One region of the Paenibacillus sp. UNC217MF genome, then DNA from elsewhere that is predicted to be linked to it. Evidence: riboswitches for the same ligand, from Rfam matches in the RefSeq annotation. Region 1 holds a riboswitch; the other holds the start of a gene.
The links. Region 1 has a riboswitch for thiamine pyrophosphate ahead of BP95_RS0104230 (ECF transporter S component). Riboswitches for the same ligand answer to the same signal wherever they lie in the genome.

Region 1 (4,772 bases):
GTTGAATGAGACTGTGTTCAACGTATCCTTGCCCGACATCGCACACGATTTCAGTATCACTCCGGCCATTGCGAATTGGATCAACACATGCTTCATGATTACCTTCGCGCTCGGTTCCATCATTTATGGCACCCTGTCATCCCAATACGGCATTAAGAAGCCGCTGCTCATCGGTGTGCTCATCTATGGTAGTGGCTCGTTGCTCGGTTTCTTCGCCCATGACTACTTGTCGGCTGTATTGGCAGCCAGATTGATACAAGGTGCCGGGGCTTCGGCTGTGCCCGGACTCATCATGGTTATGGTCACTCGCTACGTTGGAGAACAGCATCGAGGCAAGGCGTTTGGCATGATTGGCTCTATGGTAGCGCTTGGTGAAGGGATTGGCCCAGCTGTAGGCGGTGTACTGGCAGATTATGTGCATTGGTCCTACCTGTTTGTCATTCCGGTAATGACAATAGTCAGTCTCCCCTTCTTCTTGACCGCACTGCCGCAGGAGCCTTCTCGCAATGGGAGAACAGATATCATCGGCATTGCCTTCTTGTCAGCAGGCATTATTCTATTTACCTTGTTTACTACGACATATGTCTGGTTCTATCTGGTCTGCAGTATGATTCTCGTTCTTGGGTTTGCTTTGCATATCCGCCGTATTCGCGAACCGTTTATTGCTCCGTCCCTGTTCGCTAATCGCCCATATGTACTTGGCACGCTTGCTGGTTCCATTTTGCTAGGAACGGTAGCTGGATTTATTTCCATGGTTCCTTACTTCATGCGGGATGTACATCAACTTTCGACCGCTGTTATCGGCAGCGCGATCATTTTCCCAGGGTCACTCAGCGTTATTCTGTTCGGCATACTCGGTGGAACTCTCGTTGATAAGAGAGGAACTTCATTTGTATTTGTCGCTGGAATAGGTCTTGTCACATTCAGTTTCGTCACGCTCCTTGCGTGGGGGAATGATTCTCCATGGCTGATGACGTTCGCCCTCGTGCTCGTGTTCGGAGGGTTGTCATTCATCAAGACAGTTATATCTGCATCCGTTGCAGAATCGCTAGCACCTGACCAAGCAGGAGAAGGAATGAGCATGCTCAGCTTTGCATGCTTTATGGCTGAAGGCATCGGCATCGCTGTAGTCGGCGGTCTGCTTACACATAGTTGGCTGTTGACTTCACTGACACCTACCGTTGCCAAGGAAGCTTCATTTGCCTTATACAGTGGCCTGATTATTCTGCTCATAGCAGTTCTTGCATGCGGAGGGATCGTATACAGCTTGTCATTGAGACGACATTCTACAACTTCACACGATTAACAATTCATGAGGATCAGGACTTCTTCCTGATCCTCATTTTGTTCTATTCTCTCTTCAAATCTCCTAACACGCTCCTTATCTCCTTATTCCTCTCTTCGATGTTGTCTAGCGAACGATTACAATCATTGGCTTCTATCCCTATCCTATTTTTATGTTTTTTGTAAACATTTCGTTGTCAACCTATCATGAATATTGTATGATATGAGCAATTGCATAGTCATACAAATTCGGGGGCTTGAGGAATCAGGCTGAGATTGTAGATGAGTATACCGCTACTGACCGTTAATCTGATCTGGATAATGCCAGCGTAGAGAATCTGTATTTGTCGTGTGATCATGCTCTGCTGTGATCTAGGACTCTTCTACCGTCTGGTTGCCAGACGGTTTTTTTGTATGCTAGCTATACAACAAAGGAGAGGGTTATGTTGCCAGAACAACAGAGAAGCAACAAATTAAAGTTTACGGATATTCTCATTACCGTGATGATCGGGGTCGTATTTGGTGTGATCTTCAAAATGTGGGAGAGCGTCTACAGTCTCGCAAAGCCGTTGTTCCCACAAGCAGGACAATTAACATATGGCATGTGGTTTATGGCTGGCCCATTCGCGTACCTAGTCATTCGCAAGCCCGGCGTCTGCTTCCTTGCAAGTCTTGCTGCCGCTAATTTATCGGCTATTCTTGGCTCTGCTTGGGGACTAGAGACGATTGTGTATGGCTGTGTACAAGGTCTGGCGGCAGAATTGGCATTCGCCTTGACTGGATACCGCAAGCACAGCATCGTCATCGCAGGCATCGCTGGCATTCTGTCCGCAGTCGGCTCATTCATTATCGATCTCGGTTACGGATATGCAGATTACGAGACATGGGTGCTCGTCTTGAAGTACGGACTTCGTGTCATTAGTGCGTTCATCTTCGCTGGCGTATTTGCCGGCTTGCTCGTTCGTGCATTGGAAGTGACAGGGGTAACCAAATCCATACGTCCTGTGTCCAAAGAAGATTACGCGGTACTTAATCAATAGCACGCATAATATGAATAGATAGAATTTGTGCGTACGCCACAAATTCGGAATAAGGTGGTTACACATGCAACAGGAATCTCATGCGAATTCGTCTGCATTTGTTGACCGCTTGCGCCTAACATTTCCAGGAGAGGATTCCTTGCTGTTCAAGGACCTCTCCTTCCACATTTCTACCGGTGAGAAGGTACTGCTCCTCGGGCCAAGCGGTTGCGGCAAATCAACATTGCTGCATGTATTAAGCGGAATTATGCCCCACTCTATCGAAGTGCCGATGAAATACGATCAGATTAAGCTTCCTTCAAGCTGGGGCTTCGTATTCCAAGATCCGGACAGCCAGTTCTGCATGCCATATGTAGATGAAGAGCTCGCCTTTGTACTGGAAAATCTCTCGATCCCCTATGATCAAATGCCAGCATGCATGACAGGCATACTTGAAAGAGTGGGATTGCAGTTCAACAATCTGCATACAGAAATCCATACGCTATCCCAAGGAATGAAGCAGCGGCTCGCGCTTGCGTCCGTCCTGCTGCTAGAACCAGAGGTGTTGTTCCTCGATGAGCCTACAGCGCTTCTTGATCCAGAAGGAACGAAGCAAGTCTGGGACACCGTGAAACAAGCTGCCGATTCCTCCACCATTCTAATCGTGGAGCACAAAATCGAGCATGTTATCGACATTATCAATCGTGTGGTGCTATTCGACAGCACTGGACAAATCATTGCGGACGACGAGCCGAAAAATGTATTTCTACATCATAAAGATAAGCTCATTGAATATGGTATTTGGTATCCCGGTGTATGGCAGGACTACAGTTATTCAGAAGCCTACCAAGCCATAACGCAGCAACGAACGGCGAACGGATATCAACAGCCTCATTGCAAGCAGGACGGCGGGCTCACCTACACGCGTCTGCAAGCCGTGCAGCCACTGCTCTCTTTGCGTGATTTTAGCGGATACTATGAAGAAATTCGTCGCATATCCGTCCCGAGCGTAGATATTTATCCGGGGGAATGGATTACGATTATCGGAGAGAACGGCGCTGGCAAGAGCACACTATTGTTGTCTCTTATGCAAATTCTGCGTACTACAGGCATGTATCTTATTGAGGGTCAAGAGCTGCCAGCACAGGCTCGCAAGCGATGGTTCCCACGATTCAGAAATACGGGAAAGCAGCCTCCAGCCGAACTCGCCTTCGTATTTCAGAATCCTGAGATGCAGTTTCTAACGGATTCGATCTATGATGAGCTTGCTTATGAACCTAGGCAGAACAACTGGGATGAATCGGACATTGCACATAGAGTGGAACAAGTCATGGAATCATTCGATCTGAATATCGGACGGGATCGGCATCCGTATCATTTGTCACTTGGTCAGAAACGCAGATTAAGTGTCGCCACAGCGATGATGCGTAAGCGTCCAATCCTGCTCCTGGATGAGCCAACCTTCGGGCAAGACGCTAAAAATACATTTGCTGTATTGGAAAAGTTGAACCGGCTTCGGACAGAAGGAACCGCCATAGTCATGGTGACACATGACATGAATATCGTGGATCGTTTTGCAGATCGGATATGGCATGTTGACAAAGGCCAACTGATCGAAGTAGAAGCTTCCCCACGTGGACAGACAATGCGGGAGGTGCAGATGAAATGAAGCTGCTCGCTCCCAAATCTGAAACATGGCTTCATCAGGTTAACCCTGCGCTCAAGCTTCTCGTCTTTCTCGCCTTGCTCATTATTGCGCTGCTAACCCGAGAGCTTGATTTTGCATGTTATCAGCTAATCTTCTACACACTGCTGTTGTTTCTATGCAGCGGCCACTCTACGAAGAAGCTGCTGTTCGTGACAACACCGTTCCTTCTCCTGTTCGTCTCGACAGCATCCACGATGATCTTGTTCGGCAAGGGGGAGCATGAATGGTGGTCATGGGGAATAATCCGCATCACCGAGGAGAGCTTCTACCGCGGACTTGTCATCGGAGTGAAAACACTCTGCTTCGGCATGCTTGGCATCACATTCGCCTTCACGACGAAGCCAATATTGTTATTCTATGCGCTGATGCAGCAATTCCGGCTTCCGCCGCAATATGCGTATAGCTTCATCGCCTCCTTGCGGCTGCTCCCTGCGATCTGGGAGGATTACCGAGTTCGCACGCATGCCCTGCAAATCCGCGGCGTTCAATACAGCAAGGGATTAAAAGGGATATATGAGCGTCTACGCATGTACGCCCTGCCACTGCTCGCACAGAGCATTCGCCGTGCGCAGCGAGTCGCTGTCGCAATGGAGGCGAAGCGGTTCCAGATGGGCCAATCACGTACCTACTATTATATTACACGCTGCCATCGGCGCGATGTATGGTTCACTCTGCTTATGGCTGGATTAATTACGCTCGCCTATATGGCCGCACTGCACTTCCCGTTCACCGGCCCGACCGTCTAATTGGCTTCAGATACA
Region 2 (4,772 bases), on a different contig from region 1:
ACATAATAAGCTCTTCCACGTCGGCCTGTGAATCCCTTCGATATCATGGCGGCAGCTACACGCTCCGACTTGCGGATAGCTGAAGCAAGCAGTGGAATTGCATGACGCTTCCATGCCCGCAGCTTGCTCTTCCAGCCACGCTCCCGTTCTATGCCTCGCATGCGGTGGGCATCCTGTATGATGCGCAGTTCTTCCTTGAAGAAGGGTAGGAAGCGATAGCCTGCCAGAATACCGTATGCCCACTTGGGCGACAGCTTGCACTGCTGCATCAGGCTCAGTATGAAGCGAACAGGATCTGTCGTCAAGATGAAGATGAGCGACAAGGCGGAGAAGATAAGCACTCTGAGTCCGAGTGATACCGCCTGCTGGAACGTGGCCTCTGTAATGATGAACGACCCCCACTGCCATAGAATGGCACTTGAAGCGGGATCGGCAGAACGCGGGAAGACGAGAGCCGTCCACACGTAGCCGATGCCCATAATGAGGAAGGGGCAGAAGCTAAGCAGCCATTTACGCCATGATATGTTCCCTAATAGGAATGTAAATAGAACGATGTAGACAAGTGCTGCAAGCGGTGTAACCGGATCGAATGTCAACGACAGCATAATAACCGCTATAATGATCGCAAGCCCCTTAATGCTTGGATTCCAATCACGGAGTATCAGGATGATCTCCTCCTTCGATACCTGTAGTCTGTACAAGTAAGCGAGATGTCACCGCGAAGTTCATCGGCATACGCAGATGACACTTCTCCACGAGCTCAGGGTGCTCCTTCCACAGCTTGGAAGGGCTGCCGTCAAACTGTATGCAACCTTCATCTAGCACAATAATTCGGTCGGCATAGGTCTGAACCCACTCCATATCATGCGTGATCATCAGGACAGTTGCGCCTGCTTGGGTTCGTGCTTGCAGGGTGTCCATCAGCTGCTTGGATGTATAAGCGTCTTGTCCATATGTCGGCTCATCGCATAACAATAGCTGTTGGCTGTCGGTAAGAACGGAAGCGACACTAAGTCTTCGCTTCTGTCCTTGGCTGATGGAGAAGGGATTGGCATTGGCAACCTTGTTCAAGCGGAAGCGTGTCAAGGCTTCTCCAACATGCTGCTGTACTTCTTCTTCGCTCAGAAGCTGCAAGCGCATCCCGAATGCAAGTTCATCGAACACGGTATCAGTAATGAACTGATGCTCTGGATTCTGGAATACATATCCGATGAAGGCTCTCAGCTCCCGCTCTGCATATCGATGAAGAGGCATGCCATTCAGAATGATTTGACCTTCATCCGGCTGTGTCAATCCAGATAAGAGGGAGGCGAGGGTAGATTTCCCAGCTCCGTTTGAACCAACAAGTGCTACCCATTCCCCTGAATGCAGAGTAAGGGACACGTGATCGAGGATTACTCTCCCTTTACGCCAATAGACAAGGTTGTGCGCTTGCAAGACTTCCTCAGGTTTTCGTGGGGAACCGTTCGATTGAGCTGATGTTAGGATGCGCATCACATCCTGCTGTGCGAATTTAGGGAGCGACAGCAGCAGCTTCAAGAGATCCTCGTCTGTGAGTGCAGGGTCCGCGGCTGTGAGACGCTGACGAACGAACTGATCATCATAATTGCTGAAATCGCTAATATTGCTACTATCGTCATCGTTGTTGCCATCGCTACTGTTGCTGCGATTAAACCGCTCACGGATGAATTGCTGCAGTTCCAGCGCTTGCGGGAGCCAGATACCACGTGACTTGGCTTCAGCTGCATGATGCTTGAAGTAAGAGGCAGGAAGCCCGTCAAAGACGAGAGCTCCATCCTCATCCATCACGATCAGGCGATTCGCCATGCCGATCCAATCGTCCAATTGGTGCTCAATGATGAGCAGAGCCATCCCTTCCTTGCGTGCCAGTTCTGAAATGAGTACAGCAAATTGATGTCTTGTATACGGATCGAGATTCGATGTGGGCTCATCCAATACAAGCATGTGCACGCGAAGGGCTAGAGCGCAGGCGAGAGCCAGCTTCTGCTTCATGCCTCCCGACAGCTCGTGGATATACGCATGACGCCATGCGAGCAATCCTACCTTTTCTAATACCTCTTGAATTATGGATTCCATCTCAGTTCGAGGACAATCCCGATTTTCTAGGCAAAAGGCTATTTCCTCTTCTACACGCAGCATACAGAACTGACTTTCGAAATCTTGAAATACAATTCCGATATGCTGGGCCGCTGCACCGGAATCGTACTGTTCGATTGGCTTGCCGTACACGAGGACACTGCCTTCAACTAGACTGTCTATTGCATGTGGATATAGCCCGGTAAGGCAAAAGGCTAGCGAGCTCTTGCCACAGCCACTTGGGCCCAACAGCAGAACGGTTTCCCCCTCATGCAGGGTGACATTGATGTTGGATAAGACAGGCTTGCCTTCGGTCTCGAAGGCGAGTGTCAGATCAGTGGCTTCCAGTGCAATAAGAGCTCCATGCTCGGCGTCACGTTGTAAGGTCGATTGTGCTGGGTGATTGGGAATGAGAAGCGCTGGGCTTGCCATGTTATCGCTGCCCCTTTGCAATTGGGAAGCTTCTAAGAACTCCTGTATTGGCCAAGGCGTCCGCAATCCATTTGCCAAGCAGACCCGAGAGGAGTGCGCCACTTATACAGCGAACGACGAACATCGCGAGGATGAGACCAACAGAGTAGGCCGCATAACCGCTGCGGAAATACCCCCACGCGAAGCTGAATACAGCGGAGCCCACCCCAGCCAGCATAAGCACTTTGGTTGAATAATTCCGATATCTTGTAGCGGCAAATACGGCTTCGGCACCCAAACCTTGAATTAGGGCGGATACAATCAAAATAGGCCCTACGGCGTTGCCGATTAATACCTCAATCAGTCCAGCGACTGTCTCAGAAATGACGGCAGCCCCGGGCTTGCGGATAATATAGGTAGCGATGATCGATACGATAAACCAAATGCCGAAGATGACTTCATATCCCATCGGCCCCATAAAGCCAACAAGCACATTGCCTAATTGCAAGAAGAGCAGATAAATGACGGCAAACACAACAGATAATGAACTGAGAACGACAATATCTCGTAATTTCCATTGGCTGTTTCGCGAATTCATGAACATTCCTCTTTTCTTAGAACGATGATCGGATGAGTCCGTTTGGTTTGTAATTTGCATTTTGGAAATTCTTTATCTTCAGCTGCTACCTTGTGGAAGGGCTGTTGGCTGACATCGTAGTTGTCATCACTACATGGGACTTGTCTGATTTTCTCGCCCGATTAAACGCGTTCTCAAGTGTAGTAAATACTCGCTGTGCATCTCCTTCTAAGCGGCTTGCATAATGAGCGCTCTCATCGAAAGTGCCTTCTTCCTTAGCAAGGCCAATGATCTCATAGATCGTATCCATGTAATCTGCCGTTCCGAGCGGGTAGAGCGCAAAATGAGCAGCGACCTTGAGAGGAATCGCTTGATACCGTTCCGCATTCATTCGAATTTCGTCCGTATTCATGAAGGCATCTCCTTGTGTGTCGCCCGGACAGCCAACAGAGAAGGTAGCATTCAGCACAACATGTTCTCCACTTGCCGCGCTATGTAAAAAGATTGACTGAACGACATCGAATACATGTTCACTACGCCCACGAACCCAGGTGCTGACATCATCGGTATGGCACCATACCTTAGACATGTCTGTGTCTCGCAACGCTCCCAAAATAAGGTCAACGAAGCGATCGCTCATCGGATAGATAGAAAAGCGACAACCAACGATGCGGCTCGTACCGCAAGATAACTGACTCATAACTTATATCCTCCCTGACGAATCAATATGTGGTCAGCAGACAACAAAAAAACTGCACCGTGAGTCGGTGCAGTTACGCTTGAGGATACAAGGGTATGACATGGCTTCATGCAATGACGAACATGACGAAGCCGCAGCTTATATCAATCAGTCGACTACACTTCCCCACGCTAGTATTATCTAGTTCGGGTTGTAAGGGTTAACAGCGTTGCCGCTGTCTCTCAGCTTGTTACAGCACCCCTAGTGTTCGAAATTCACTATGCAGTTTCCATCGTTCATATGCTTGACAGCTTTCATTATACACGGGATGATCCGTTTGTAAAGGGTGTAACACCAAAAGGAATACTTCAAACTGGAGCTTAATATTGCAATGGGCTAGATCCGGGCATGCAAACGATCCGTGGTATCGAAGCCTGAAGGTGATGCCCGACATCATGAAGGAACTCTAGTCCTCCGTAATAGTCAACGTGATTTGAAACAAGGTATGGTAACACTGATCCTGCGTTAGTTCAATCGTGCCATCATGGAGCGTTATGATTTTTTTGCAAATGGCGAGACCTAAGCCTGTACTGTCTTTGATCGGCCCGTCGCCACGGATGAATTCTTCAAAAATATGTTCTTTGATCGGCTCCTGAACGCCAATTCCGTCGTCTCCGATCCACAGTATAACGTTTCCTTCTTGTCGTGCACATGACACATAGAGCACCGTTCCCGCTGGATTATATCGCAGTGCATTGCTAATTAAGTTAGTGATGACGCGACTCATATGAATCTTGTCCATCTTGACATAGAGCGGTTCTTCCGGGATATGTGCTTCCAGCTCAAATCCCTTCTCTTCTATTTCCGGATAAAATTCCACCACGAGCTGCTGGAACCATTTCGTAACGTTCACTTTCTCTTTGCTCAATTCCGTATGCTTGTCATCCAGCTTCGCCAGTTCAAATAAGTCCTTAATTAAATTGGCCATATACGCTGACTTATCGTAAA

Region 2: another riboswitch for thiamine pyrophosphate. It lies ahead of BP95_RS0128535 (YkoF family thiamine/hydroxymethylpyrimidine-binding protein); the one in region 1 lies ahead of BP95_RS0104230 (ECF transporter S component).

What each region holds. Positions count from the first base shown of each region.
Region 1 is NZ_JMLT01000008.1:159,747-164,518, forward strand. It holds gene BP95_RS0104225 (MFS transporter) at 1-1,306, shown strand, start outside; TPP riboswitch at 1,524-1,637, shown strand; gene BP95_RS0104230 (ECF transporter S component) at 1,728-2,324, shown strand; gene BP95_RS0104235 (ABC transporter ATP-binding protein) at 2,389-3,972, shown strand; gene BP95_RS0104240 (energy-coupling factor transporter transmembrane component T family protein) at 3,969-4,757, shown strand.
Region 2 is NZ_KK366031.1:35,947-40,718, forward strand. It holds gene BP95_RS0128520 (energy-coupling factor transporter transmembrane component T family protein) at 1-665, opposite strand, end outside; gene BP95_RS0128525 (ABC transporter ATP-binding protein) at 652-2,529, opposite strand; gene BP95_RS0128530 (ECF transporter S component) at 2,531-3,106, opposite strand; gene BP95_RS0128535 (YkoF family thiamine/hydroxymethylpyrimidine-binding protein) at 3,192-3,785, opposite strand; TPP riboswitch at 3,931-4,037, opposite strand; gene BP95_RS0128540 (HAMP domain-containing sensor histidine kinase) at 4,231-4,772, opposite strand, start outside.